2 regions of the Paenibacillus sp. FSL F4-0100 genome follow, and region 2 is predicted to be linked to the other one. Evidence: riboswitches for the same ligand, from Rfam matches in the RefSeq annotation. Region 2 holds a riboswitch; the other holds the start of a gene.
What was found. A riboswitch is a leader RNA that binds a small molecule or an ion and turns the genes downstream of it on or off. The one in region 2 is predicted to bind S-adenosylmethionine.
Positions count from the first base shown of each region.

Region 1 (15,652 bases), 400 kb from region 2:
GAACATGCAAAAAACACCCGTCCCGCGAAGGGACGAGTGTTATACCCGTGGTTCCACCCTAATTCGATCTCTCCCTCAGCTTATGTACCGGGTACATAATTGATTAAGATCCTTCATCAGCATTGAGTAACGGTCATGAACCGGTGAAGCCTACTCATCCGCATTCATCATGATGTGCGGGTTCGACGACACAGCTACAAAGGGGTAAATCAATGGCGAACCGGAGGAAATTGCAGCCGAGGTTCCTCTCTCTGAGCGGTCAAATCCGGATTGATTCATGTCTTTGTCAGAGCTTTTACGTGAATTTATCAGTAATTATAATCCTCACCGCTTCGGTGCGTCAAGTCATCATTCGTCCGCTTCCGAGAAGCGCGCTGCATTCCGGACAACTGCAGCATACTTCGGCGCGGTTATCAAAGATGTGGGCCAATGTCACAATAACGGGAAGCTCAGGCTGTCTCGTGTGGATAATCATGCGGGCCGGAGATACCGAAATCAGTGTACTGACCACCATATCTTCAATCTCCATATCCTGGTCCAGCCTTTCCATAACGAGTCCTTCATCTCGAGGACGTTCAATCGGGCGAAGATTGCCATCCAGCAGCAGAAAATCTTCCTCCCCCTTATGAATGACGTGTACCAGCGGCATTTTGGGCTCCTGAAAATAAACAAAATATTTCAGCAGGCTGACAAACTCCTCGTACTGCTGATCGAGCATAAATTCATCCACTGCATACTCCGCCATCTCGCGGAGCTCCTGTTCGTAGGACTGAAGCCGGAAGGTCATAAATCCATCCAGGTTAAGCTCAGGTGCCTCGTTCAGGCACTGATATATGCCTTCAGACAGCTTGCGTCTGCGGCTCTGCCAGAAGTCCCCGGACGGGCCTTCCTCTTTTTGCAGGAGCATCAAAAACCACTGCAGAATCCGCCCTGCTTCTTCCTCATCATCAAACTCGAATTCCGAGAACATTAACCGTGCAGCAATCTCCTGCTCCTTTGCTTCCAAAATATAAGCAGTGACTGCTTCGGCAGTGAGCCGGCGCAGCGTGTCGGCCGATGCGGTCCATGAGGACAGCGGAAGCTTGCCGGAGCACGTCCAAATCACGCGGTCATCCGAAGCGCTGAACGTGAATTTCAGCTGCTTGCAGTGTTTATGTAGCTCTTTCTGCTTGTGTGACAATATACGGTGAAACGCCTTTTTCTCGTCTTCCGTCCGTGTACCGACAGAAATGCTGAACAGTTCCATGGAATCACTCCTTTCGAGTTCCCTTTTCAGTATATGGGGACCCGCTCGGGGATATACGGAACTCCTGCTTGGAAAAACAAGCAAGTCCGAAAGAATATTTAATAAATGGCGCGCTCCTCGGAAGGTTATACTTTCAGATAATAAAAAAAGCGGACCGAGTTGCTCGGCCCGCCTTGCGGATCTTCATGAAGTATAGGATTAGTTCTGCATGACGAAGTCGCGCTCAACAGTGCTGTTATCTTCGAACACGCGCAGAATATCATACCGGGTGTTGCGTTGAGCCGGAATGTTGCCGGTCTCACGGATCAATTGAATAATCGATTCAATATTGACCTTATACACGGCTCCTGCGGAAGAAACCACGTTCTCCTCCATCATCGTGCTGCCAAAGTCATTACAGCCATAGCTGAGTGACAGCTTGCCGATCTCAGGTCCCATCGTTACCCAGGACGACTGCAAATTCGGAACGTTATCGATTGCCAAGCGACCGATGGCCACCGTCTTTAAGTACGCCTCCGGCGTTTCACGCTCACGCTTAAGGTTCGTGTTGTCCGGCTGGAACGTAAATGGAATGAAGGCCAGGAAGCCTTTGGAATCATAACCGTTCTGAATGCATTCATCCTGCGCATCACGCACGCGAAGCATATGTAGCGCACGCTCTTCCATCGTTTCGCCTAGGCCGATCACCATAGTAGCCGTCGTGTTCATGCCGACTTTATGGGCCGTTTGCATGACATCCATCCACTGGCGCCATGTGCCTTTCAGACGGCTGACTTTTTTGCGGATACGATCATCCAAAATCTCTGCACCGCCACCAGGCAATGAGTCCAGACCCGCGCTGTGAAGCTCGCGCATCACCTCTTCGAGCGTAAGCCCGGAGATCTCCACCATCTTCATAATTTCCGCCGGGGAGAAGGAATGCATCGTAATGTTAGGAAACCGCTTCTTAATATTGCGAAGCAGATCCGTATAATAATTGAAAGGCAAATCCGGATTGACTCCGCCCTGCATCAGAATTTCAGTACCGTTCACATCCTCGGTTTCCTGAATCTTCTGGAAGATCGTCTCATCGGGCAGAACGTAGCCCTCAGAAGAGCCCGGTCTGCGATAAAAAGCACAGAAACGGCAGAATACATCACATATGTTCGTGTAATTGATATTCCGGCCGATAACAAATGTCGTGATAGGATCCGGATGCAGACGCTTTGTCATCACATCCGCCGCATGACCAATTTTCTCAATCTCATCACTTTCAAAAAGCGTCACGGTATCTTCGAGGTTTAAACGCTCACCGCGTAAAGCTTTATCCAATATACGGTTTACCGCACTCATTCTTGCAGCCTCCCTACTTAGAGCAAAATAACAAACACCAGTAAAACTTTTTCTATCTCATCCTACCACAATCCGGCATTAAAAACGACATCCCGTCCGTGACAGGATGCCGAATTCTATGATTTGGCAAATCTTCAAATGATGTCCCTAACTTCATGCAAATCTTTAGTAACTTGCAGCAAAAGCCCGATCCAGATCAGCAATCAGATCGTCCACATCCTCGAGTCCGACCGAGAAACGGAGCAAACCATCCGTAATTCCGCGTTCATGCCGAACCTCCTCGCCCATAGCTGCATGGGACATCATCGTCGGGTAAGACAAGATGCTCTCCACAGCTCCCAGGCTGACCGCTACCAGCGGCAGCTTCACATGGTTCAGCACCTGCTTGGCACGCTCGCCTGAGCCGACGTCAAAGGAGATGACCGCGCCATAACCGCTTGATTGCTTCTCATGGACCTCACGTCCCGGATGATTCAAGAGACCAGGGTAGTACACTTGCTCAATATCGCTTCTTCCTTGCAGCCAGGCCGCCAGCTTGGCTGCACTTTGCTCGGAGTGGGCCATACGTGTGCTGAGCGTCTTCATGCCGCGCATAAGGAGCCAGGAATCCTGGACCCCAAGCACCGTGCCCAAACCATTTTGCAGCTGTTTCAATTGGTCTCCAAGCTCCTGGGTTCTGGCTACCGCGAGACCTGCCAGCACATCGCTGTGTCCGCCAAGGAATTTGGTCGCGCTGTGAATGACGATATCCACACCGAATTCAATCGGACGCTGGTAAAACGGCGTCATGAACGTATTATCCAGCAGGGTAAGCAGTCCATGCTCCTTCGCCCAATCCGTCACGGCACCAATGTCGGTAATTTTCAGAGTCGGGTTCGAAGGGGTCTCCATATAGACAGCTTTCGTATTCGGTTTGAGGGCAGCCTTCACCTGATCCAGATCGGTCATATCTACGAAGGTGCTCTCGATGCCCATACGACTTAAAATGCTGGTTAGCAGGCGGTAGGTTCCGCCGTACACATCCTCCGTCACGATCATATGATCGCCCGCGGAGAGCAGCATGAACGAGCTGGAGATCGCCGCCATACCGGAAGCATAAGCGAAACCGCGTACGCCTCCCTCCAAGAGGGCGATATATTCTTCCAGCGCCTGCCTCGTCGGATTGCCGGAACGACTGTAATCGTGCAGCGGCGGGTTAAAGATGTCCTCATGATGAAATGTCGAGGCTTGATAGATCGGAACGCTGGAAGCGCCGGTTGCCCGGTCGATTTCCCCGCCGAAATGCAATAGTTTCGTCTCGAAACGGAGTTCATCTTCTTCATGTCCCCGTTTTGCTGATAACTGCTTGGTTTGCGTTTCCAAGCCTGATGGACCTTTATCGCTGCTCATTCTCCCGTGCTCCCTTCCACTTCAGCTATGGCTGCGCTCAGTGCAGCATCCAAATCCGCGATCAGATCATCCGCATGCTCGATGCCGACCGAGAACCGGAGCAAGCGGTCATCCACACCGATCGCTTCCCGAATCTCAAGCGGGATGTCCGCATGGGTCTGGACGGCAGGGTAGGTCATCAGAGATTCGACGCCCCCTAGGCTTTCTGCGAACGCAATCAGTTTAATGTGCCGCAGCACGGGCTCCACATAGCGGGCATCTTTCACCTTGAAGGAGAAGATGCCGGTGTTGCCGCTGGATTGGCGATTCTGGATGTCATGTCCCGGATGATCCGGCAGGGCAGGATAATACACCTCGCCAATCGCTGGGTGAGTTGTCAAAAATGTTGCCACTGCGGTTGCATTCGCTTCGTGCCGATCCATGCGCAGGGCAAGCGTCTTCATTCCTCTCATCAGCTGATAGGAATCGGTCGGGCTTAACACCGCGCCGATGGAATTATGAAGGAAAGCCATCTCTTCCGATAGTTCCTTTCCCTTCGTTACGATGATACCCGCCAGCACATCGTTATGTCCTCCCAAATACTTGGTGGCGCTATGTATGACAATATCCGCCCCAAGCTCGATAGGTCTTTGGAAATATGGTGTCAAAAGCGTATTATCCACGATGCTGATCAGTTGATGGCGCCTTGCCCACGTACAGACGGTTTCGATATCCGTAATCATCATAAGCGGATTGGTCGGCGTTTCGATAAATACAGCCTTCGTGTTGGGCCTTCTTGCCCCTTCCAGCGCATCCAGGTCATTCGTATCCACATACGTAGCCGTTACGCCAAACTTGGACATAATCCGCTCCAGAAGCCTATAGGTCCCTCCATACAAATCCAGCGATACAATCAGATGATCCCCTTGACCGAACAAAGCAAAAATCGTCTGAAGGGCAGCCATGCCCGAGCTGCAGGCAAAGCCGGCATCACCGGATTCCAGCTCGGCGCAGGCGTCCTCCAGTACCGAACGGGTCGGATTTTTCGTACGGGTGTAATCAAACCCTGTGCTCTGGCCTAATTTGGGATGGCGGTATGCCGTAGCGTGATAAATCGGAAAATTCACGGCTCCGGTTACCGGTTCTTGCACCGACCCGATCTGTGCCAGCCGGCTCTCTATATTCAAAGGTTTCTTCTCCATCACAAACTCTCCTCCCGTATACTTCTATATTTGCGGACCAATATCGTATGGCGTTTCCTGATATACATAGTAATTGAGCCAATTAGTAAATAATAAGTTTGCATGCGCTCGCCATATGGACGGAGGCGTCCTTGTTGGATCATCATTCGGGTAATAGTTGCGCGGCAGCGCGATATCCATTCCTTTGGCAGCGTCCCGGTCATACTCCCATTTCAGTGAGTCCGCATCATACTCGGAATGTCCTGTGGCAAATATCTGCTTGCCATCCCGGCTTGAAACTAAATAAATTCCTGCTTCCTCGGACTCGGACAGGATGACCAGATCGTCAATGCCTGTAATGTCTTCGCGCCGAACCTCCGTATGACGGGAGTGCGGAACAAAGAACATTTCGTCAAAGCCGCGGAGCAGCTTGGTACACGCTTCATTGATCGTATGTGGAAATACGCCAAAGCATTTTTCTTCGAGGCTGTATTTCGGCACGCCGTAATGATAATAAAGTCCGGCTTGCGATGCCCAGCAAATATGGAGCGTGGAGGTCACATGCGTCTTGGTCCATTCAAAAATTTCAGTAAGCTCATCCCAGTAATTCACTTCTTCAAACTCCAACTGCTCGACTGGAGCTCCTGTAATGATCATGCCGTCAAAACGACGGTTCTTCACTTCTTCAAAGGTTTTGTAAAATGATTTCAGATGCTCAGCCGACGTATTCTTCGAAACGTGGGAACTCGGATGAAGAAGGACAACATCCACCTGGAGCGGGGAGTTACCGATCAATCGCAATAATTGGGTCTCCGTCGTTTCCTTGGTTGGCATCAAGTTCAGAATAGCTATCCGCAATGGGCGGATATCCTGATGAAATGCATGACTCTCATCCATGACAAAAATGTTTTCTCCAGCCAGAACTTCCTTTGCCGGCAAGGCATCCGGAATTTTAATCGGCATCGTGGCTCACTCCTTCGAAATATGAAATGATACATCCATAAAAAGCTGTGAGAAAGAGCGTTAGACTGTATAAACGCAAGAAAACCTTTCTCAAAGTAGAGAAAGGTCATCATATACGTATCACAATGCGCCTCTCTCATCTGTCAGACTATACAACGACTTCTAAGAAGCGTCGTATCTCCTGCAAGAATTAGCACCGTGCGATGTTGCCGCCGGTTGCCGGGTTTCATAGGGCTAGTCCCTCCACCTGCTCTTGATAAGATTTCGCTTTATTCAGTTGTCTTAAATTGTTCGTAATTGATACTTACTTTAAATCATTCCCAATTTTTCGTCAAGAACCTTTTCATAAAGTTTGTCACACTTCACCGAAGGTTTCCATACCCTGTACCATGGTCCTTGGCTGCGCCGGATTTCAACTTGAAAGGTCCTACACCCGGCGTTATACTAGACAAGTGCTGTTGAAAACCGAGTATGAAAGAGGTGACATGGAAGATGGACGGTGACCCGAGCCAGAAACTAGATCAAGACGCACAACCGCATAGGATTAAGATCAGTCTACCGGCAGAGGACGGCGTTATTTTTCATGCGTTTTTATCGTATTCTAACCTTCCTTGACATGCCCCTACACCGGTGGGCTGATATCCTGTGCCTTTACTGCTTAACCAAGCAGCTTGTATTTGACAAAGGAGTGATATCAGATGAAAATCCGGTTGGTCGATTCGGGCGTATTTACCCCTGTTGATGACATCGAAATGACGCTGACCCCTCCGGCCAGCGGCTTCTACTGGCTGGATGCGGACGAGGATGATTTAGCCGAACTGCAACCTCTCTTCTCCCTGCATGATCTTGCGGTTGAGGATTGCCTCAGCGAAGAAGAGCAGCGTCCAAAAATTGAAATATATGAGAACCACTATTTTATCGTCGTTAACAGCATCCGGTTTGACGACGAAGAAATTTTCCTTCGCGCATTGAACGTTTTCTTGGGCAGGCATTTTATTATTACGATGACCAAGCAAAAAATCCACGAGCTTCGCAGCGTTAAACCGCTTCTCTGGGAGGATGAAGTGAGCACGCCTGACCGCTTCCTCTATCTCTTGATCGACCTTGTCACGGACAACTATTTCTCCGTCGGGGACCGCATCGAGGCGCGGATTGAAAAGCTGGAGGAAGACATCCTCATGCATACCAAAAAATCACACTTAAGCGAGATTATCGGTCTGCGAAGCGAGATTCTTTGGTTGAAAAAGGTACTTGGACCGCAGAAGGAAGTTATCAATACGCTGAACAAAAAAGATCTCCGGCTGATCGATGACCAGTTGCAGAAGTATTTCAGCGATATCTATGAAAATGCCGTGAAAATTTCCGAGACATTCGAGACTTATCGAGATCTCATGGGGAACCTTCGCGAAGCTTACCAATCCAGTATCGCCAATCGGGCCAATGAAATCATGCGTGTGTTTACCGCTATCACAACCATCTTCATTCCACTGACGCTGATTACGGGCATCTACGGCATGAACTTTGACAATATGCCTGAGCTTCACTGGAAATACTCTTATTATGTGGTTCTAGGCATCATGGTTTTTGCCGGAGCTCTCATGTTTTATCTGTTCCGTAAAAAAGACTGGATATGAAATACCACAGAACCACAGACAGAATCAGGACGGATCTCCTTGCCACGAGGAAATCCGTCCTGATTTTCGTTTATGTGGATTAGCTTGCGTTTGCTTTTCCAGACTCTTCCCGCCGGAAGCGAATCCGTATCAGGCGCAGCCGCTCATACAGCTTCTCCATTCCGCCAATGTCTTCTACCTCTCCATTCCGGGCTTGTCCTTCTCCATATACCCGTTGTAATACGGGTTTAAGAAACGTATCGCCCAGCTCTTCAAACGCCTTCCATACCGTTGCCTGCTCTGAAGCCGTCATCGTATTCAATTCAACCCCAAGCAGTTGCTCCGTATCATAACCTTCCTTCTCGAGCCCCTCCAATTCCTCAACCAAATCCCGACGAGATAACGAGGTGCGCTCTTCCAGCTGGGCCAGTGAAGCTCCCTCAGCTATCCCAATCAGCATCGTACGGCGGATTCGGAAGCGGTCGAGCTCTTGCTTGTATCGCTGCTCCTTCTGTTTATACAGCCAGGACAAGAATACCTCTTCCTGCAGCTGCTCGTAAACCCAATCCAGTGGAAAGGTTGTGGTTCGTTCGATTTTCGTCGTGATCTCCAGCCACTCCGCCCCATGCTCCGAAGCCTTGCTGACCCCGATTCCCGGAAGCTGTAGCAGCTCTTCCTCATTCTGGGGGATGAAGGCGCTAATCATACGCAGCACTCGATTGCTGGCAATGAAGTAAGGTGCTTTTCTTCCGGAGGCCGCCTTTCTTCTGCGCCAAGCACACAGCTCCGTGTACAACTCCTCCGAGCCATACAGCTCACTGTAGCACTGCAGCTTCTGAGCGCCGAGATTCTTGCCTCCAGTCTCTCCCGGTTCATGGAATACCCCCTCAACTAGCGGCCGGAAGCCCTCTCCAAGCTTCTTCGCTAATTGATGTCGGTACACGCATAATAACTCATTCCATGAATTTCCCTCATACCACTCATCATCGGATACATCACCGTCCGGTTCCATGTTCCGCCAGCCAAGCCGCCATCCCCCCTCTTCCTCACCGATCCATACTTGAGCAGAACGGATGTGACCTGACTCATCCGCTCCGCTCATCTGATTCATGAACACAATTTGCATCCCTCAAATACCTCCCGCTTACGCATTCAGCACAACGATGGAACAACGCAAAAAAGCACCTCTCCTCCGCCGCAGCGACAAAGAAAGGTGCTTCCCGTTCCATACGTTATACTGTTGACATCATAATACCATAATCTGTAATAAAATCAACCTAATTTTGATTCACTCTATATAAGAAATAGGGTTAAGCTTGAACGCTCTTGGCCTCATCTACTGCCAGCTTGGCCAACGCCAATGCGCCGCAGAGACCCGCATTATCGCCGAGCATCGGCGGAACGATAAATTGATCAATCCCATCATGAAGGCTTGGATGCTGAACATATCCGGCCAGCAGCTCCTGAAGCTTCGTGCGGATCAGCGGGAACAGCTGCTCCTGCTTCATAACGCCTCCACCCATCACGATACGCTGCGGGGACAGAATGAGGACATAATTCATCAGCGCTTGAGCCAGATAATAAGCTTCCATATCCCAAGCCGGATGATCCGGCGTCAATTCCACACCGGGAACTCCCCAACGTTTGCCAAGAGACGGTCCGGCAGCAAGCCCCTCCAGACAGTCTGCATGATAAGGGCATGTCCCTTCATACCGGTCTTCCGGATGGCGGCGCACATAAATATGTCCCATCTCCGGATGAGACAAACCGTGAATCAATTCACCAGCTACCACGGCGCCTGCTCCTACTCCCGTTCCGATGGTGATATACAGACAGCTATCCAGTCCCTGGGCAGCGCCCCATGTATATTCTCCAAGAGCAGCTCCGTTTACATCGGTATCAAATCCAATCGGAACATTAAAACGCTCTTCCAATGCTTTGACAATATTGTAATTGCTCCAATGCGGCTTCGGTGTCGTAGTAATGCAGCCATAAGTCGGGCTGCCCTTCACCGGATCAATCGGTCCGAAAGAACCGACTCCGATCGCCTCTATATCCTTATCAGCAAAAAAGTTAAAGACGTTTGCCATGGTTTCTTCAGGGGTTGTTGTCGGGAAGCTCACTCGCTCCACAACCGTTCCATCCTCCATACCCACGCCGCAAACGAACTTGGTTCCTCCTGCTTCAATTGCTCCAAGTAAACTCATGCTTCTTCCATCCTCTCCACGATGTGCTATGCCTTGTTCTCTATATAGTTGCTAACAAGCTCTATTCGAAGCATATGTAAACATTGTGCTCCCGTCAAGTCCGCCCGCCTCTTTCTCTGCTTCTGCCCGTTCCTGACGCGGCCAGCAACAGCCAAGAGAACAAAATAATGACAGCCGTCCACGCCCACGCTAGCCCGCTCTCGCCATTGCTTACCGCAACGTAAATCGCCGTGGGCAGCGTTTGCGTAACACCCGGTATATTGCCTGCAACCATCCAGGTTGCCCCAAATTCACCTAAACCTCTGGCAAAAGCCAGAATGAACGCCGAAATCCCCGCTCTGCGGACAAGCGGCAGCGTAATCCAGCGAAGCACCTGCCATTCGCCGGCCCCTGCCGATCGCGCCGAATCCTCAAGCTCCGGTTCCACGGACTCAAAGCCCACCCGCATGCTCTGATACACAAGCGGAAACGAGACCACAATAGCCGCTATAACCGCGGCCCCCCAACTGAAAATGATGGGCCTGGCAAACAGCCATTGCGCAGCTGCGCCAATCCAGCTGTTTCTGCCCAGCATGACAAGCAGAAGAAAGCCAACCACCGTAGGTGGAAGCACAAGCGGAAGCATCAGCAGCGTTTCAACCGCCGTCTTCCCGACAAACGAGCGCCTGGACATCCAGCGCGCTGCCGCTAATCCCAGTATAAATGCAATGATGCTGGACAGCAGTGATGTTTTTATCGACAGCCATACCGGCATCCAGAACATTTCGGTCGCAGTCACGGCGACGCCTCCGCTACCTCAAATCCAGCTTCCGTGAAGATATCCCTGATCTCGGGCTTCCGCATAAATTCGAGGAACGCCTCAGCCTCCTGCGGATGCTTGGCATTGCCCGGAACCGCTGCAGGATATTCGATCGGCTGGTGCTTGTCCGGGTCAACCTCAAGCGCAAGTGTTGCCTTGGCGGAACTCTTCAGATCGGTTTTGTACACAAAACCGGCATCCGCATTCCCCGACTCCACATAAGCGAGAACTTGCGTCACGTCCTTGGCATACACCGCCTTGGATTCGACATCTTCCCAAAGGCCTTCATTCTGAAGAGTCTCCTTCGCGTACTCCCCGGCCGGTACAGTATCCGGCTGCCCGATAGCCAGAACTCGTACTTCAGGTTTGAGCAGATCGGATAACTGCTTCACGTTCTGTTTGCCAACAGGCTCAATCAGCACCAACGCATTTCGAAACATGAACTGAACCGCATCGGATTGTACGATCCCCTTCTCGACCAGTCGATCCATCGGCTCCGTTGCCGCGGATACAAACAAATCTACAGGCGCCCCTTGCTCAAGCTGTTGTCCTAGAGAGCCCGAACCGCCAAAATTATAACGCAGCGTAACATTCGGATGCTCTGCTTCAAATCGTCGTCCGGTCTCTTCCAGGCTGGATTTGAGACTTGCTGCTGCCGAAACTATAACTTCAACCTTCTTCTCAGCCCCTGAGGGCGGCTTAGAGGTATCGGTTAAAGGAGTCTGATTGGAGGCACATGCGGATATAAGAAGCAGCATGGCCCCAAGCAGTAATCCGGTCAAGATTGATTTTCTTCCGAAATTAAACTGTCTCCACATAACTAGGAAACCACCGCCACCCCAAAAAGATGGCCCAAGCTCTTCATCTCAAGCTCCTCCAGTTTGGTTAATGCACGTTCGTGATCCACGCTCAAGCGGCATAGTTCCAGTTCGCACTCCATTGGAACCTCGCAATGGATTTCCGCCAAAGCCCGGGACAGATGCAGCATTTCCAGATCTGCCTCGATCTTGGTGCGGACCCCTTTGGTCAGTGACTCAAGATTCGCAAGAATTCCTTCCACGGTTTCATACTCCTGAATCAGCTTGACCGCCGTTTTCTCGCCAATCCCACGTACGCCAGGATAATTATCGCTCGTATCTCCCATCAAGCCTTTCACATCGATAACCTGTCTTGGGGAAAGTCCTTTTTCGGCATACAGCGTTTCCGGGGTATAGTGCATATAATTGCCGTGTCCCTTTTTCATGATAATGACGGAAGTGGAATCGTTCACGAGCTGAAGCAGATCGTGGTCCCCCGACAGGATCATGACATTCATGCTATCTCCGTACCGTCTGGCTAATGTACCGATGCAATCATCAGCCTCATAGCCCACGACGCCCAGGTTCGGAATTCCCAAACATTCCGTCACATCACGAACCAACGAAAACTGCGGAACCAGATCATCCGGCGCTTCCGGACGATTGCCTTTATACGAGGCGAATTGCTCGGTACGAAATGTTTTCGAACCCATATCCCAGCAGCAAGCTACATGGGTAGGCTGAAATTTATCGATAGCATCCCACATATACCGCAGGAAGCCATAAATCGCGTTGGTCGGCACCCCCGCTTTGGTTCGACGGATATAGCCGCTTGACGCGGTTGCATAGTAAGCACGAAATAATAAAGCCATCCCGTCTACAAGCATTAAGGATGGTTGTTGATTGGGTATCACAGTCATGATCGCTCCTAACTTTAACTTCTCTGGTATAACCTTAAATATACCTTGTCATTATACCATATCCCTATATAGACTTGGACTTGTCACAAGGTATTTCTTTGAATTTCCTATCATTGCCTGTACATAAGAAAAACGTCTATCTACGTACTTTCTCAGTAGACAGACCGCATATAGAGGAAGTTTTTCTTGCGAGATAAAGATGCTAAGCCTCGGATGTTTATACTTTCTTATCTCTTAAAACGAAAGAGCATCCCGGCGGCCAAAAGACCTTGGGATGCCCTACCTTCATCAGCAGGAAAATGTGTCATTCCGGATCGTTGACCTTCAACAATGGGGCCTCTCAGTTCTTTCAACCGGCCTCAATTGGGCCGTCATTGTCTCCGACCAAAATAGCCATTCTACTTCTGCCATGACTCCTGATATTGTTCTGCTTTGAAGCCGACGGTCACTTTACTTCCGTCCGTCACGATTGGACGCTTGATCAATCTTCCGTTGGACGACAACAGTTCGATTTTCTCCTCATCGGAAAGTCCAGGCAGTTTGTCTTTCAGGTTCATTTCCTTGTAGACCTCGCCACTCGTATTGAAAAATTTCTTAAGCTCCAGGCCGCTCTTATCGATAAGATCGGCTAATTCTTCCTGCTCTGGCGGTTGTTCAAAAATATTTTGAAGTTCCAGCTCATGTCCTTCGTTCTGCAGCCATTTGACCGCGTTACGGCATGTCCCGCATTTCGGATATTGATATACTTTCAGTTTGCTCATTCGATACGTTCTCCTTCTCTTGGTGTTTTGAAAATATTTAAGTCGCCTCTTGCGCAAGCATATTTCTCAGAGAGTTCATATCCTCAGGAAGCGGAGCTGTGAATACCATCGTGTTCCCCTCAATCGGGTGAATCAGTGTCAGGCTTGCTGCATGCAGTGCCTGCCTGCCCATATAACGGTCCACCCTCATGATGGATGAATCGACTTCCGGCTCTGCCGACCCCTCGTTCCCATAGGACGCAGTTTCCGTCCCATCTGATCGTAACTCCCGCTCACTGTATACCGGATGCCTATACATCTGATCTCCAATCAATGGACAACCGATGCTAAGCATATGCACCCGAATTTGATGGGTCCGGCCCGTTTCCAGCTTCAATTCAACCAAGGATGCGGAATGATAGGTTTCGCATACCTGATACCGTGTCAATGAAGGATATCCGTCCGGGGTTACGATGCGGCGGTGGGGCTCTAAAGGATCCCGATCAATCGGACCGTCAATATCGCCTGACGGCAAAGCAGGCTTGCCATGAACAAATGCAACATACCTCTTGTCGACCGTGCCGGCTATCATTTGTTCTGAAACATGCTGGTGGATATACGGATTCTTGGCCACCACCAACACGCCGGAAGTTTCCTGATCCAGCCTGTGAACCGCTCGGAACCGGTAATTCCAGCCCTTCTCCTGCCAGTAGTGGACAACGCCGTTCGCCAGTGTGTCCGTATAATGACCATGCGTCGGATGCACAATGATCCCTGCCGGCTTGTTCAGAACAAGCAGATGCTCATCCTCGTATAGAATATGAAGGTCCATCGGCTGGGGCAGCATATCGTCTGAACGTTCCTGCTCCATCCGAATTTCAACCAGATCTCCCGCATGCACTTTCACGCTAATGTATACACGGGTCCCGTTCAGCATAATGCCCTGCTCGGTCAACTTGAGGCGCGAGAGCAGCTTGCGGGATACCCCCATTCGTTTTTGCAATATAGTCTTAAGCAGCATGCCGTCTTCGTGGGGGGACACGACATAGCTGATTGGCGGATAGTACAAACTCATGAATTACCGAAACACCTTTCCACTTCGCTCATATTCGACATCCGGAATCCCGGCGTGCACATTGGCTGCCCGAGCAGTCACAAAGAAATAGTCGGACAATCGGTTCAAATACCGGCGGACCTCCGGATTGATTTCCGTGGTTCGCTGCAGCGAAACGGTCAACCGCTCAGCGCGGCGGCATACGGTCCGACATACATGAAGCAACGAAGACAACGCGCTTCCGCCTGGCAAGATAAATCGTTCAAGCGGAGGGTTCTTCTCCTCGAATGCATCCAGCCATACCTCCAGATTATCCACTAGCTCGGCGCCTACCTTGAGTTTATCCTCGCGAGGTCTCGCATAGGCTAGATCCGAACCGCAATCGAACAGTTCATGCTGGATTCGAACGAGCTGAAGATGCAGCTCCTCAAAGTCGGCTTCCTTGGCCAAAAATACAGCTTGACCGACAAAGCTGTTCAGTTCATCGATCGTGCCATACGCTTCGATGCGCGGATCATCCTTGGGCACACGACCACCAATAATTGAAGTTTCCCCCGCATCTCCCGTTCTCGTATATACCTTCATCCCATCTTCCTCCATTTCAAAGTGGATCCTTATCGAACGAACACCATATTTCTTATTATGCTCAACTATAGCATAATTTCGGATAACGGTCCCTCTATGGCGGAATAAGCCCCAGGCGGATCATGATTCCGGGGCGAGGTTCTATCATCCCGGGGAAATCATTTAAACGCAAACAAGGCTGATCCTTGAGTCATTGCACTCAGGAGCAGCCTTGTATTATTCAATCAAATCGTATTTTATAGTTTCTTTTTTGGATGAGCCTTCATATATTCGTTAATCTTCAAATCCAGCAAACTGCTGATCTCGATGACAATTTCGGACGTAAAGGACTGCTCTTCCAAAAAAATCTGTTCCATCTTCCGGCGAAGCATGTGAATTTCGTCTTCCAAGGTAATTTCCTGAGGAGTGGATTTGGCTGATTTAATTGACCATTTACCGTGATTATCGCCTTCAGCCGTATAGTCACCACGGTAGTTTGACAATTCATAATCACAAAACACTGGTGATCCCTCCTTGGAAAGTAAAATTCTGCCCCCAAAATAAAATTATAACATATATTTCCCCAATGGAAAGTGAATTTTTTGTTAATTCAAGGAAAAAGTTCAACGAATTCCTTGTCTACTTTATTTTTTCCACAAAATTGCCCATTCTCTCCAAGGCCTCATTCAGCTGGGCAATGGATGTAGCATAAGAGCAGCGGATGAATCCTTCCCCGCCTAGACCGAATGCGGTGCCTGGCACGGCAGCCACCTTGGCCTCAGTCAGCAAGCGCTGGGCAAATTCTTCTGAGCCGAGCCCCGTTCGCTTGATACTTGGAAATGCGTAAAACGCTCCCTGTGGTTCGTGG
Region 1 covers NZ_CP150303.1:6,179,878-6,195,529, forward strand. The annotation lists gene MHH48_RS27965 (putative sporulation protein YtxC) at 341-1,246, opposite strand; gene mqnC (cyclic dehypoxanthinyl futalosine synthase) at 1,445-2,578, opposite strand; gene MHH48_RS27975 (aminotransferase class I/II-fold pyridoxal phosphate-dependent enzyme) at 2,744-3,967, opposite strand; gene MHH48_RS27980 (PLP-dependent transferase) at 3,964-5,148, opposite strand; gene metA (homoserine O-succinyltransferase) at 5,173-6,090, opposite strand; SAM riboswitch class I at 6,224-6,353, opposite strand; gene corA (magnesium/cobalt transporter CorA) at 6,789-7,724, shown strand; gene MHH48_RS27995 (HRDC domain-containing protein) at 7,804-8,829, opposite strand; gene MHH48_RS28000 (ROK family protein) at 9,014-9,910, opposite strand; gene modB (molybdate ABC transporter permease subunit) at 10,005-10,688, opposite strand; gene modA (molybdate ABC transporter substrate-binding protein) at 10,685-11,491, opposite strand; gene MHH48_RS28015 (5'-3' exonuclease H3TH domain-containing protein) at 11,530-12,426, opposite strand; gene MHH48_RS28020 (arsenate reductase family protein) at 12,825-13,187, opposite strand; gene MHH48_RS28025 (RluA family pseudouridine synthase) at 13,225-14,241, opposite strand; gene MHH48_RS28030 (cob(I)yrinic acid a,c-diamide adenosyltransferase) at 14,245-14,805, opposite strand; gene MHH48_RS28035 (aspartyl-phosphate phosphatase Spo0E family protein) at 15,042-15,305, opposite strand; gene MHH48_RS28040 (aminotransferase class I/II-fold pyridoxal phosphate-dependent enzyme) at 15,424-15,652, opposite strand, start outside.
Region 1: it holds a riboswitch for S-adenosylmethionine, as region 2 does, so the genes downstream of both, metA (homoserine O-succinyltransferase) here and MHH48_RS29970 (methionine ABC transporter ATP-binding protein) in region 2, are expected to answer to the same signal.

Region 2 (15,652 bases):
TTGGTTGTAATCTCAGGGTCGATGAAAGCCTCGAATACCTGGGCTACCGGTCTTCGAATGAGCATCTCTGCCGTCACGACGGGGTTCTCATTAGGTTTGGTCATATGATTTTATGACTCCTTTCAGGGTTGTTTTCAGTAAATATCGTAGCACAAAGGAAGTCATATTCTTTCTTTCACATTGCTTATTTATTTCAAGGGTCGTGTGATTGGTTCGAGCGCGTGGGGAAATCCTCATTGTGGCTAGGCTTTATCTCAGTTTTGGCCTGTTAGGTGGCTGCTATTCATGGGGGGATGTTTTGACACCCTGCCTTTTGTGGTAAAATGTCGTTATGTTTGCTGATGATTCGTAAGGGGGTTAATACCATGAAATATAAATATCGGTTGTTGGCACTGGATATGGACGGTACGCTGCTGCGGGACGATCATGAGGTGTCGGAGGAAACGGTGAAGTGGATCAAGGAAGCGGTACGGCACGGCATTCACGTCTGCCTCTCGACAGGTCGTCCGTTTCAGGATGCCTATCCGTATGCCAAACAGCTTGAACTGACGACACCGATGGTAACGGTGAACGGCGGCGAGGTATGGCGTGCGCCATATGAATTGCACCGCCGAGCGCTGCTCGACAGCAAGCTCGTGGAGGAAATGCACGCACTAGCAATTGAAACCGGGTCATGGTTCTGGGCGTATTCAGTAGAAAGATTATATAACTCTGAGAATTGGATCGGCGATGTCGCGAATCAGGAGTGGCTGAAGTTTGGTTACAACACGAATGATCATGAGGTACGCCACAACATTCTGATGCGCCTGCAGGATATGGGAGGACTGGAGATCACGAACTCCTCGCCGGATAACCTGGAAATCAATCCGCAGGGCGTTAACAAAGCGACCGGAATCGGACAGGTGTGCGAGCTGCTCGGAATTAGCATGTCCGAAGTCGTAGCCGTAGGTGACAGCCTGAACGACCTGGCTGTGATTCAGCAGGCCGGACTCGGCGTGGCTATGGGCAATGCCCAGCAGACGGTTAAGGATGAAGCTGACCTTGTGGTTTCCAGCAATAATGAGGACGGCATCGTTGAGGTCATCAGGGATCATATTTTGATCGAAGGGTGAGATGTTGATGGACATATTGGGCTGGATTATTGTCATCGCTCTGTTTATCATTGGGATGGCCGGGGCGATTTACCCTATTCTGCCGGGGGTTATCGCCATTTACCTGGCGCTGTTTGTTTACGGCTGGTTCTTTACATTTGAGCATTACAATGCATGGTTCTGGATTATTCAGACGATCATTCTAGTAGTGCTCTTCATTGCCGATTATGCGGTTAACGCCTGGGGTGTTAAGAAGCTCGGCGGTTCCAAAGCCTCGATATGGGGCAGCACCATCGGACTGATTATCGGACCGTTCGTTATTCCCGCTTTTGGATTGATAATTGGACCATTCCTCGGGGCATTTCTGGGTGAAATGCTGGCAGGCTCGGGACCAAGCAAATCCATGAAGGTTGGTTTCGGATCGGTCATTGGCTTGTTCAGCAGCATTGTGGTGAAGATTATTTTACAGCTCGCGATGATTATTATTTTCTTCATTTGGGTTTTCTAATAGACGCTTAGGAATCGCTGTAAGAGGCGCTTTGGAGGAGAAAGAAGGGTACGGTTTTGTCAAAGAAAGAGTCATTTATTAAAGGCACGATCATCTTGGCCGCTGCAGCGCTGGTAGCCCGCGTGCTGGGTCTTGTCCAGCGGGTGCCGCTGGAGCATATGCTGAACGATATAGGGGACGCTTCATTTACGATCGCCAATAACGTATATTTAATGCTGTTAACGGTAGCAACGGCAGGCATTCCCAGCACGCTCAGCAAAATGGTATCCGAGCGTCATGCTTTGAATAAGCCTGCGGAGGCTCGGCGTGTCTATCATGCTGCACTTATTTTTGCCGGGGTAGCGGGTATTGTCATGACGCTGCTGCTATATTTTGGAGCTCCTTATTATGCTACCCATATTTCTAAGCAGCCGGAGGCAGCCGCGGCCATTCAGGCACTCGCCCCAGCGCTTCTGCTGTTTCCGGCCATTGCGATGATGCGAGGATACTTCCAGGGACGTAATAACATGACAGCTGGCGGCATATCTCAGATCATCGAGCAGATTGCACGGGTTCTGACAGCCATCGGCTTGGCCTATGTGCTGCTGCGGATGGGATACGACGATACCTGGATTGCGGCCGGAGCTTCCTTCGGTGGCGTACTCGGCAGTATCGGCGCGTTTGCAGTCATGCTGTACTTCACGGTTAAACTTCGCCGAAGCGATCGTGAGCTCAAGATGCCGGCGGCGGACCGTTCCATTCCGCTTGGCGGGATATACCGGGATATATTCACGCTGTCCATACCGATTGTGCTGTCTTCCCTGGCAGTTCCGGCTGTTAACTTCATTGACAGTTCTATAGTGAAGCCGCTGTTGATCGGGCAGATTGGTTTGGATCAGGCGACAGCAGCCCTCGCGGTGTTGGGAAACCGGGCTCAAAGCGTGGCGGGGATTCCGCCGATTCTAGCCATTGCCCTCAGCACCTCGCTTATTCCGATCATCTCTGCGGCTTTTGCGAAGAAGGACCAGGAGCATTTGGAACAGCAAGTATCGCTGGCTATGCGTATAGCCATATTGACGGGGATGCCGATGGTGATTGCGCTATGCGTGGCATCCTATTCCATTAATGGATTGCTGTTTAGTTCCTTGGGCGGCAGCGGGATTATTGGATTTCTGACGTTCGGTACGATTTTCCAGATCACGATGATGACTACAAATTCCATTCTTCTTGGAATCGGCAAGGCCAAACTCTCGATGATTCACGTGATGATCGGGGTTGCAATTAAGCTTGCAGCCAGCTTCCTGCTTGCTCCGTTCTTTGGGATCTACGGGATCATAGGGAGCACGGCGCTCTGTTTCCTTGTTATTACGATACTGAATATAAGATCGATTAAAGCGATTGTATCCTTCTCCATCCTGGGCAAACGCTGGACGGGCTTCTTGTTGACGGTGATTGCCGCCGGGGGAATTGGATATGGCCTCAATCTGGCCGGTATTCAAATGGTTGATATCATGCCGGCACGGTTGGCCTTCCTGCTGACTTGCCTGGTTGTAGGCGTGGCCGTGGTCATTATATATCTTGTCCTGCTGGTGGTGTTTGGCGTATTGCGGCAATCGGAGCTGAGCAGTTACCCGCGCATTTTGCAGAAAGTGTTCCGTCCGCTTATGAGACTGCAGCCTGCACGTATGCGGAAGCGGGGATAAAAACATATACTTAGTTTCACTTATCGTGTGAATAGAACCGAATGGAGACCATCCTTGTAGTATCGGGACGGTCTCTTTATTTTAATGCCGATGGAACTGATCAGACACATCATGCACGATGGAGGTTTTCTCCAGAGCGGCCCGATGGGCATGGGTGATATCCGGCAGCAGCGGCCGTAACGGTTTACGAATATGCCTAAACATCGCCCGGCCCTGATACCAGTCGTACCGGGGAATCGGCTCGGGGGTCTCATCCTCCCAGATCTCTTCAAGATAAGGGCTGTACAGACGCTGGCCATCGGGCAGCCATTCTGATGTGATGAGGTCAGATCCCGCGTGGCCATGATTCATGGCTTGCTCAAGCGTCGGCGTAAATAAGGCCGGCCAATATTCGGCGCGCGATCCCTGATGCTTGGTGGATCGTGCGAATGCCAGCACCTCGCGGTATATCTCCTCATACCCAAACAATAAAGCATACAGCGAACGGCCTGCCTTGATCCGAATGGACAGGTCGTCAAACTTGGGTAAGGTAAGTCCAGCCAGCGGCCTGGCTGGGGATAAGGGCTTCTGGGCAGGGCTTTCGCCCGACTCTGTTCGATGGACTTGACCCAGCGGAAACACGATTTGATTCAACCGGGTCAGCTCATGCATCCGAAAGAAGGGATCCTGTAGAATATGCTGTAGGTAAAAAGGGTGTCTCGCCACACGCCCCTCAATATAGTTCTGCTCATTAATGATCAGGGCTACCGTAAGCAGCGAACTGCTCTGATCATGCCAGAACTGCTCCCAGAACGGTGTCATGAACGCTGAAACATGAAAGTGGGGGAGCAAATGAAATAGGGGCTTACCTTTTTTTCGACTGTGTATATAGAGCAGCAGCTGGGGATAGGCGTCCTGGAAGATCAGTGCATTGCAGCGCTCCAGGAAGCGATACAGGTTGTTCTTAAATGTCGGATTCATAAGATCCGACATCAATCCACCCTTCAGATCACTCATATTCCACCCGGCATTACGCGATACCATGTGGGCCAGAAAGGCCCAATGCAGCTCAGGTTGTGATACATAGCAGTCCCAATAGGCTTGCGTACGGGTCACGTTACTTCGGTTGGCTGCAGCTGTGGCCTCTTGAATATGATGACTCAACTCCTGCTCTTCTGGAGATAGCTGAACCTCTGGACCGGTCTCATGAATCCGAATATCGCTATACCCTTGCATGGAAGGGAGCGGAAACGGGGAAACGCTCTGCTGCAGATAGGGATGGGAGGAGAGGATATCCTTGAGCTGCCTGCGAATCGTTCTAACGGCTGTGTAGTCCCAACGCAATTCGTTTCTGCTTGTCCGGAGCTTTAAGGAGAATCGCCACGATGCGATCATCCCCGACCATGATTCGCTCAGGGCTTGCGGAATAGCTGCCGTCCATGACCATACATCCTTGCCCCGGTTTTTATTATCATTGACTCCATTCGAGTGCATTCGGGGGTCACCTGCACTTTCTGATGGTTAATCCCAGCCTGTGAGCATCATAATGTCAGTATGCTCTAAAATTTGACTTCCACTCAACATTTTGATTCACTAAGGGTGAAGGAACTCGACGTAAAGGGGAGATAATCAATGGAAAAAATCACTTCAGAAGCAGAATTTCAGGTTGCAATCCAGTCTCCGCGACTGACTGTTGCCGTATTTAAAGCAGACTGGTGCGGCGATTGCAAGTTTATCGATCCATTCATGCCGGAGGTTGAGACAAAGTTCTCAAACCAATTGACTCTGGTTGAGGTTGACGTCGATGCTGTCGGTGACGTGAGTCAGCAGCAAAATATTATGGGTATCCCTAGCTTTGTTGCATACTCCGATGGACGCGAGTTGGTTCGCTACGTTAACAAACTCCGCAAATCGCGCCAGGAGATTGAAGATTTCCTGCAGCGTGCCGTGGACGTATACAGTACGATTCATAAGTAAGAGTGACTATAGCACCGCCGCCTTGATCTATAACTGGCGGCGGTGTTGTTTTACATATCAGTTAGAGGTAGGGTGAAGAAGTCAAGTACCTGTATCATGAAGGTTTTTCTCATTTTTGAACATTTTGTCACAATCGCTCAAGTGACCGTAGCGGCAGAATCAGGTATAATGAAATGTGGACTGTGTACGATGCGATCCCGTAAAGGTTTAAATAGTGAATGATTATGAGCAGCAGGTGAGATAAGTGAATGATAAACAATTAAAATGGCTGAGTTACATAACATGCTTAATTATGTTCTTCGCGACGTTCGGAGGCATGGTTGTGACAAAGACGGGCTCGGGACTCGGTTGCGGCCAGGAGTGGCCGCTGTGCAACGGTAAATTTGTTCCCGCTTACACGGTATCCTCCATGATTGAGTATTCCCACCGGGCTGTCAGCGGAATGGCGGGGTTGGCCGCGCTGGCTTCGCTGATTGCGTTCTGGAAGTACAAGCGGGATCGCCGGGATTTGATGGCTTATGTTATCGGGACCTCGGTATTCGTTGTAGTGCAGGCGATCATGGGTGCGCTTGCGGTGGTTAAACCTCAATCGGCTGCGATTATGGCGCTGCATTTTGGCTTCTCGCTGATTGCGTTTGCTAGCTCCGTCATGCTGGCTCTGGGTATGCGGCGGGTAGAACAGGCGAAGGGGCCCGTAGACTTGGAACGTCTACCTCGGGTAAGCAAGGGTTTCCGTAATTTAGTCTGGGGCACAACCCTGTATAGCTATATCGTCGTTTATATTGGTGCATTCGTCAGCCACACCGATTCTAGAGAAGGTTGCTCGGGCTGGCCGCTGTGTAACGGGGAAGTGATCCCGGAGCTCGGCGGTGGAGTCGGCATTGCCTTTATGCACCGGGTGGCAGCGCTTCTGCTGCTGATCGTGGTTGCGGTAATGGGGCATTTTGCATATTGGCGGAACCGCGACAACCGGGAGATACAGATGCTGGGCATTTCGGCAACCGTGCTCTGCTTGCTGCAAGTGTTTAGCGGTGCCCTCATTATGGCAACGATGCATAACGAGGAAGTTTACGTATTCTCCGCGCTGGGACATACACTGCTGATCGCGGCCTTATTCGGCGTACTCTGTTATTTAAGTGTCAGGGTATGGCAGCTCAGCAAGCCGGTTAAAGCCGAAATGCGGCCGGATCATAGCATGTCTCGTGAAAAAATTGTATAAAAAAGAAGCGAAAATCATTAAACGAAAAGATCGAATTTAAGGCAACGTCGTTTATGCAAAGTCCCCGAACCAGCGTTCGAGGGCTTTGTTGTATAGTGAGGAGGGAAGTGGATGATAGCCAAACCTTCCGCTCGACCTGTCCGATATCAAGGAGACGCTGGAAGCAGTATTGAAAAGGTTTGATCCCGCAACGGATTAGTTTATATTTATTAAGATTGACGAAGGCGATATCCCGGGGATATCTCAAGTCGCTCCATTCTGTGGGGGTTGTCTGGTCGTTTCGGGGACATCCTATAAGAACAATCCTCTGGTCATTGAAACACGAATGAAATCGGGATACCCGGGATGAGTTGTTCCCGCGTGAGGATATCGTGAAGACGGTTAAACGCGGTGGAATCACTATTTCGATAAATAGCGGTCCAAGAATGAAGATTAATTTGATGACTCGAGGGGGTAACGCCATGCTTCGTATGTTACTTGGGGAACAGCCCCGGCACAATAACGGACTGCTTGAGGAAGCCATCGAATCGATGGTCAAGACAACCCGGCTGCTGCAGAAGGAAATGGAGGAAAATCAGGATCCGACGCATGACTTTCGCAAGCTTGAGATTTGGACCCGGGGGTTGATCGTTTCCCTGGATGAGCTGGAACAGAGCTGGAATGCGGCAAGGCATTTCAGTCAATCGGTCAAATCGGGTTACATCGATGACATGTCGATTCAGGAGCAAGGGGAATATCAACGATATGTGTATTTTTACAAAAACGGCTTCATACGGGTATTCTCGATCCTTGACAAGCTGGGGACGGTGTTGAACGATTTGTACGATCTTCATACCTCCAAGGTGAAGGCGCATTTCTCTTATTTTACGGTCCTGCGGCAGTTTAAATTCCTGAAAGCCCACGGAGAGCTGGCCAAAGAGCTGGAAGCGATCAAGGAGCGTTACAAAACGCCGCTGAACTCGCTCCGGAAACGGCGCAACGCCGAAATCCATTACATGAATTCCGAGATGCAGGATGATTTATGGCAGCGTCATCAAGGGCTGTCGGACAAGATCGAGCTGGAGGATATCGATCAGCACCTGGACGATCTCAAACAAGGTGTCGATATGGTATGCCGGAGTCTGGCGGCCTCTTATAAATATACGAACGAGCTTTGGGGGAAAAATGGAGTCAGGGCTTAGGCACAAAATCGCCATGAAATTCCTTTTGACAAAAACCTGAAAAGAATCTATACTAACTATTGCATTCATTAAATGTTATTAAATCAGATCAAATTAATCGGAAAAATTTCATATCGATGTTTTCTTATCGAGAGAGGCGGAGGGACAGGCCCGATGAAGCCCGGCAACCGACTCCAGCGTGTAATTGCTTAACGCAGTGACGCTTGGAGTGACATGGTGCTAATTCCTTCAAAGCTACAGGATATCCCTTGGCTTTGACAGATGAGAAAAGGCGTTGACTTTTACGTAAAGAGGGCCCTTTTTGATTCTACAAAAAGAGGCTCTTTTCTTTTGGGTAAATAGATATGAAGCTACGGAAAAAGGAGGATTATCGGATTGATTGAGCTCAAGCAATTGACGAAGCAGTACGGAAAAGCGGGAACCTTAACCACTGCGTTGTCCGAATTGGATTTGTCGATTGAAAAAGGAGAAATCTTCGGAGTCATCGGACACTCCGGTGCAGGTAAAAGTACATTGATCCGCTGTATCAATTTGTTGGAGCGTCCCACCTCGGGCGAGGTGTGGGTGAACGGGAAGAACTTAACGTCGCTTGGCAAGAAGCAGCTTCAGACGGAACGCCGCAAAATCGGCATGATTTTTCAGCACTTTAACTTGTTATCTTCCGCGACGGTGTACGATAACATTGCGTTTCCGCTGCGTCTGATCAAGACACCAAAGGCTGAAATGGAACGCAAGGTATCCGAACTGTTGGCTTTGGTCGGCTTGGAGGCGCATCGGGACAAATACCCGTCCCAGCTATCAGGCGGGCAGAAGCAGCGGGTCGGCATAGCCAGAGCGCTCGCAAGCGATCCCGAAGTGCTGCTGTGCGACGAGGCCACTTCGGCGCTTGACCCGCAGACGACCGATTCGATCCTGCGCCTGCTGCTGGACATTAATAAAAAGTTTCATCTGACGATCGTGCTGATTACCCATGAGATGCATGTGATTCAGAGCATATGCGACCGGGTCGCCGTCATTCATCAGGGCGGCATTGTGGAGCAAGGGCCGGTAACGGAAGTGTTCCTGAAGCCGAAACATGAAGTAACCCAGGAATTTATCCGCCAGGAGATGGACAGCGGCGAAGCGCTGCGGCTGGCCATTCAGGGCCAGGCGAACGGACCTTCGAGGGCGGTGCAGATTACGTTCCTTGGATCGAAAACGTACGAATCGATTCTGTCCCATACCGTTCATGAGACGGGCGTGAATTTTGCAATTCTGCAGGGCACGATCTCCACGATCAAAGAAACGCCGTATGGCCAGCTCATCGTCCGTTTCGAAGGGGAAGAGCGTGCCATAGAAGACACGATCCGGAAGCTGCTGGAACAAGGATTAGACGTGGAGGTGATTCATTAATGTTCGGGCTTGATTTTACCCAGATCGACTGGAAAGAGATATGGACGGCAACATTGGATACCCTTCGGATGCTGGGGGCTTCGGCATTGTTCAGTTTCATCATCGGACTGCCGGTTGGCGTGCTGCTCTACATGGCTGCAAGATCTACATCCGGTTTGGTGCGCTTCGGTTACACGATCCTGTCGTTCATTGTGAACATCCTGCGTTCGGTTCCGTTCATTATTCTGATCGTTGCGATGATCCCGATTACGAAGTCGCTCGTAGGTGTTTCGTACGGCGTGCTGGGAACCATTCCGCCGCTCGTGATCGGCGCTGCGCCATTCTTCGCTAGGCTCGTAGAAACGGCTTTGAATGAAGTGGATAAAGGCGTGATTGAAGCGGCTCATGCCATGGGCTCCTCGACAAGCCAAATCGTATGGAGGGTTCTCCTCCCGGAGGCTCGTCCGGGCTTGCTGGCTGGGATGACCATCACGATTGTAACCCTGGTATCGTATACCGCGATGTCCGGTCAAGTCGGCGGAGGCGGTTTAGGAGATTTGGCCATCAAGTATGGGTATTACCGTTATGAGACCGAGATCATGATTCTGGCCGTCGTATTAATGATTGTGCTGGTACAGCTGCTGCAAATGGCAGGAGATCGTCTGGTCCGACATTTTACAAGAAAATAACGGGATGGATGAGGCATCAAGGAAGACAATATAAAAAATAATATATTTTCGGAGGGAGCGTTTTTAGAATGAAAAAATGGACATTGGCATTGATCAGTTTGACATTGGTTACGGTGCTGGCTGCGTGCGGCAGCAAGCCTGCGGATAAAGCAGCTGAGCCAGGGGGAACAACAGGAGGCGGCACTCAAGAGACCGTAACCTTGAAAGTAGGCGCTTCGCCTTCACCTCACGCCAAAATTTTGGAGCATGTTAAACCAGCGCTTGAAAAAGAGGGCGTGAACCTGGAAATCGTGGAATTCACGGATTATGTTTTGCCAAATACGCAAGTGGACTCCAAAGAAATCGACGCGAATTTCTTCCAGCACAAGCCTTACCTGGATAACGAAATCAAAGAGCGTAAATTGAATCTTGAATCCGTGATCGCGGTGCATGTGGAGCCGCTGGGTGCTTACTCCAAAACCATTAAATCTGCGGATGAGCTGAAGGATGGAGCGGTTGTGGCGATCCCGAATGATCCTTCGAATGCAGGCCGTGCGTTGACTCTGCTGTCCAAGAATGGCGTAATTAAGCTGCAAGATGAAACCAAGCTTGAAGCTACCGCTAAGGATATCGTGGAAAATCCGAAGAACCTGGAGTTCAAGGAAGTTGAAGCCGCCATGCTGCCGCGTATGCTGGATGAGCTGGATCTGGCTGTCATTAACACGAACTACGCGCTTGAAGCGGGACTGGACCCAACAAAGGATGCACTCTTTATCGAAGACAAAGAGAACCCTTATGCCAACCTGCTGGTAGCTCGCCCGGATAACAAGGACTCCGACGCCATTCAAAAATTGGCCAAAGCGCTGACTTCCGAGGACGTGAAGACCTTTATCGAAGAAGAGTACAAAGGTGCTGTCATTCCGGCATTCTAATTCGAGCCAAAGGCTCGATGATGCTGTAGATTAGTTCATCGTATCCGTGAAGAGAGGGCATTATCCAAAAGACCGTGGGTCTTTATGGATAAGTCCTTTCTTTTTTTTGTGTGGCGGCCATCTATGCCGGGTTGCAAGTTGTTAGGCTTTATCAAATCTTTTATACTGAAGGAAGGATATCCATCTGAGGAGGGAAAGCCTTGAAGGGAAAAGTGGCGCTGATTACAGGCAGTGCGACAGGTTTGGGGAAAATGACGGCGCTGTCGTTAGCTCGGCAGGGATGTCATTTGGCTATAAATTATGTAAACAGCAAGGATGAAGCGGAGGCGCTCTCCCGTGAAATCGAGGGGTTTGGCGTGAAGTCTATTGCGATTAAAGCCGATATCGCCAGCGAGCGTGAGCTGTATTCATTGGTGGATCAGACGGAGGAGCAGCTGGGAAGCGTCGATATCCTGGTGAACAACGCAGGCCCTTTCATTCGGGAGCGTCGTCTGTTCTCAGAGTACAGCCGGGACGAAATCGTCCATATGGTGAATGGCAATTTAACCGGCGTCATGCTGCTGGACCACCGCGTTCTGCCTGCCATGCGGGAGAAGAAGTGGGGACGCATCATCCACTTTGGATTCGGACATGCGGGAGAAGCCCGCGCGTGGCCTCAGCGTTCAGCCTACGCGGCTGCTAAAGTGGGCCTGGTCTCCTTTACGAAGACGCTTGCGGTGGAAGAAGCACCGTATGGAATCACCGTGAATATGATCTGTCCTGGGGACATCCGCGGAGCCAATAAAGAGAAGACCATCGATGAAGTTTCGGGCATTCAAGATGGGCTGACCCCGCGCGGACGATCGGGAAGCGGGGAGGACATCGCCAGGGTGATCGAATATTTATGCCTGGATAATTCGGATTTCATTACTGGCAATATCATGGATATATCCGGTGGGCTGGACCCGATCCGCCCGTTGATTAAGCCGGAATAACATACAACCCCACAACAAAGTGGAGTCTATGCTTCGATGCTTATTCCCAATACTTGCTGACCCCAAAACATATAAATGCGATTAAAGAATGGCTTACGCTTCGCTGAAAACTTATTCATTCTTTTATCTCAAAAAAAGAGTCTTGGTTCCACGAGGGAAACCAAGACTCTTTATAGTTAAAGAAGATTTAGAATACTTGAACTACTTCTTGAATGCCTTCTACTTCTTCAACCAGGGCGCGTTCAATCCCTGCCTTCAGAGTAATGGTGGAGCTAGGGCAGCTACCGCATGCACCCATCAATTTCAGCTTAACGATGCCGTCTTCAACGTCAACCAGTTCCACGTCACCGCCGTCGCGCTGCAGGAACGGACGAAGTTTATCAAGCACTTCAGCCACTTCATCATATACAGTGGTTTGCGTGTTTTCACTCATCTTGTTCAACTCCTTTCCTCCCTATATTATAGTACATAAACCGGCAAAATAAAATGCCAATCTTAAGGCAGGTCTAATCACAATGTCCATAATCATTGAGTTTTGCACAAGCAATTCCTATTTTGGCACGGATAAAGTTCTACAGACGCTTGAAGCCAAGTATGATTGTCAAGTCATCGAATACGGCTGCCTGACCAGCTGCGGCCAGTGCTATCTGATGCCCTTCGCTTATGTGGATGGCGAATGGGTCGAGGCTCCCACGGCTGAAGAACTGCTTGACGTTGTCATAGCCAAACTGGAAAGCTTTCAGGACAGCGAAGAGGAAAGCTGACCCTGATTCCTGGCATATTCCTTCCGTAAGGATCTACAAAGCGCCTGCAGCCTGCTCAGTGCTAGTAGTGACGCTTGGATTTCCAGAGAACGCCGCTCTTCAGTATCCTTGGTACCCGGCCCAGAACCGAGGTGCTGCCCATGAGTCCAAAGCCTGCATGTTTGCCGAGGGAACCGAGGGTTCCCTTGAGCTTCAGCGGAGATACCTTTGGCGTATCATCCCGCCATAAAGCTTTCATGACATGTCCCACTTGCTCGGCTTGAGCCCCAGCGGCTTGGGCGCTTGGGACGAACGGGAGGCTGGCGCAGTCGCCGATCACGTACACTTCCGGATGGGAAGGAACCTGATACCACTCGTTCAGCATAATGCGTCCGCTGCGGTCTTTTGGCAGATCCAGATCCTGTACGACCTTTACGGGCTGAATACCCGCCGTCCATACAGCCAGGTCGGTTGCGATTGGCACATCCAGATTGTACACGGCGTCCTTCTCAACTCGGGATACGGAAACGCCGCTGTGGATGTCCACATGGTGTTCCTCAAACCAGCGATGAATATAAGCAGACAAACGGTTAGGAAAAGAAGAAAGTACCCGTTGTCCTCGGTCCAAGATGGCGATATTAAGGTCAGGCCGGCTTTCACGAAGATCGGCAGCGAGCTCGATGCCGCTTAAGCCTCCGCCAATGATATGAACATGACCATAAGGTCTGAGGTTGTTCAGGTGCAGATAGGTTTCCCGGGATGCAGAGAAAGATTGCAGGCTGAACGTGAATTCTTCAGCACCCGGTACTCCATGATAACGGTCCGTACATCCCAGAGCAATGGCGAGTTGATCGTATTCCACGGGATCGTTGTTCGTCAGGTTAACAAGCCTCTTCTCTAGATCAATGGATGTGACTTCACCATATACAATTTGGAGGCGGTCATACACCGGGAATTTAACACGAACGGCGGTATCGGCCACGGTGCCTGCTGCCAGCGCGTAATATTCGGTTTTGAGTCCTTGGTATGGCATGCGGTCGATGAGCACGACCTCCACGTCCGGAGGAAGATAGCCGCTGAATAATTCTTGAATTAGGGCAAGACCACCATAGCCTCCGCCGAGAATGACGAGCTTTTTCATAAATTTCTTCCTTTCTCAAGAGATAAGAAGGTGAGCGCCGATTCGCAAGAAAAACGCCGCTGGAAGCGGCTTAGGTTACCCACGCTATATTATCTCTTTAACCTGTTTTCCGTTTTTTGGAACGTCTCTCGTTTGCTTAAATCCCTGCTGGTAAGATTTATTCGTAAACCTTGATCTCGTTGTAGAAGGTATCGCGTTCAACCGGAATCCGGCCTGCGCCTTGGATGAGCCAGACCAGCTCTTTGCGTGTCAGCCCTTCCGGTGTTAAGGCTCCTGCAGCATGGCTAATACGTTCCTTGAGGATCGTACCATGGACGTCGGAAGCGCCGAAGCTGAGAGCAACTTGAGTTAATTGCGCCCCGATATTAATGAAGTACGCTTTGATGTGATCGATATTATCGAGCATCAAACGGCTGATGGCAATGGTTTTCAAATCTTCGTAGGCTGAATTGCGGCGCATGATGCCTGCATTCTTATTCTTCGGCTGCATGGATAGGGGAATGAATACCATGAATCCGTTCGTTTCATCTTGAAGATCCCGAATTTGCAGCATATGGCGGATCCGGTCCTCGTGGCTCTCGATCGATCCATACAGCATGGTGGTGTGTGTCTTCATGCCAAGTTTATGCGCGGTACGGTGAACGTCGAGGTATTGATCCACGTTGGCTTTGTCCACTTTCATCTTCTGACGATATTGGTCGGACAGAATCTCGGCGCCGCCGCCTGTTAAGGATTGAAGGCCTGCTTTCTGCAGTTCCTGGAGTACTTCCTTTGTGCTAAGTCCGCTAATGCGAGTGAAGAATTCAATCTCCGCCGCCGTATAGGCTTTTAGCGTTACTTCCGGGAAACGCTCGTTCAATGCCTTCAGGGAATCTACATAGTACTGGAACGGCACATGGTTATTATGTCCGCCAACGATGTGAAATTCACGAATGCCGGGATGAATATGCTGCTCGACATATTCAATCATCTCAGCGCCGGAGAGGGTATAGGAGCCTTCCTCGCCTTGATCTTTCCGGAAATTACAAAAAGCGCAGTAGGATTCGCATACATTCGTGAAATAGAGACTCATGTTCTCTATGAAGTAAACTTTCTTCCCGTTCTTGCGCAAATTTGCTTCATTAGCCAGCTGCCCGAGGGTCAGCAGGTCATCAGTTTGGTACAAATACACACCGTCTTCAAGATTCAGGCGTTCGCCGCGTTGGACTTTCGCAACGATCTCGGCCATTCTCTGATCGGTAAATGGTGTCACAATTGTGGACATGTTCAATCCTCCTGTTCACACTTGATCTGCTTAGAAGATTCTGCAGAAAAGCGATCATAAAGTGAATCACTCCCCTAAGGGAACGGTCCGTTTATAGTGGTATAACAACAACATCAATAATGGGCTGAATAAATAAATGAGTTTGTGAAAAAATATACAACTGTGGACCAGCCATAACCTTTGCCGCTTTTTAACCGGGGTATGTGACAATTATCCAACAGTTGCCGCCCATGTTCCTTCCCTATTATAAACCTGACCCCTCGGGGTAGCAACACAAATAGAGGAATTGAAAATAGGTTTGTCATTACATATCAAAAGCCATCATAACAACCTTGAGCGAATTCGCGAAGAGGAGTATACTTAAGGAGTGAACGAAAAGGAGGGTGACCTATGATTACAATCAGCGACTCAGCTGCAGAACGTTTAAAAGAAATGCTTGCTGAACAGGAAACGCCCAATATGTTCCTTCGACTGGGTGTCACTGCCGGCGGTTGCAGTGGTTTTTCATATGCAATGGGCTTTGACGATAATGAAACGGAAGCTGACGTATATATGGATCTGCAGGATATGAAGGTCGTTGTCGAGAAGGACGATCTGAAATACCTGAATGGTCTGGAAATCGATTTTGAGGAATCCGGCATGACCGGGGGCTTCACCATCCACAATCCGAACGCGACCGTAACGTGCGGCTGCGGTTCGTCATTCCGTACGGCAACGGATGCTGGCAAACCGAACGAAGAGCCTTGCTAATAAGGACTCTCTAGAGGGTTAAAGCCTGAGTCCAACAGTGAAAGACCTCTCCAGACAATCTTGTCGGGGAGGTCTTTTTTGCGTTATCGGGAACATCCGCTATAGACATAAGAACCCGAAAAAGCAGCCAACTCCGCGATAAGAAGAGGCTGCTTTTTCGGGTTCTTCATAG
Region 2 covers NZ_CP150303.1:6,580,317-6,595,968, reverse strand. The annotation lists gene MHH48_RS30010 (SRPBCC family protein) at 1-104, opposite strand, end outside; gene MHH48_RS30005 (Cof-type HAD-IIB family hydrolase) at 366-1,112, shown strand; gene MHH48_RS30000 (DUF456 domain-containing protein) at 1,120-1,599, shown strand; gene MHH48_RS29995 (polysaccharide biosynthesis protein) at 1,656-3,281, shown strand; gene MHH48_RS29990 (DUF2515 family protein) at 3,363-4,754, opposite strand; gene MHH48_RS29985 (thioredoxin family protein) at 4,893-5,237, shown strand; gene MHH48_RS29980 (heme A synthase) at 5,482-6,456, shown strand; gene MHH48_RS29975 (Cthe_2314 family HEPN domain-containing protein) at 6,918-7,637, shown strand; SAM riboswitch class I at 7,759-7,905, shown strand; gene MHH48_RS29970 (methionine ABC transporter ATP-binding protein) at 8,013-9,029, shown strand; gene MHH48_RS29965 (methionine ABC transporter permease) at 9,029-9,697, shown strand; gene MHH48_RS29960 (MetQ/NlpA family ABC transporter substrate-binding protein) at 9,766-10,608, shown strand; gene MHH48_RS29955 (SDR family oxidoreductase) at 10,809-11,582, shown strand; gene MHH48_RS29950 (NifU family protein) at 11,770-12,015, opposite strand; gene MHH48_RS29945 (YuzB family protein) at 12,098-12,346, shown strand; gene MHH48_RS29940 (FAD-dependent oxidoreductase) at 12,408-13,466, opposite strand; gene mqnE (aminofutalosine synthase MqnE) at 13,624-14,730, opposite strand; gene MHH48_RS29930 (iron-sulfur cluster assembly accessory protein) at 15,121-15,480, shown strand.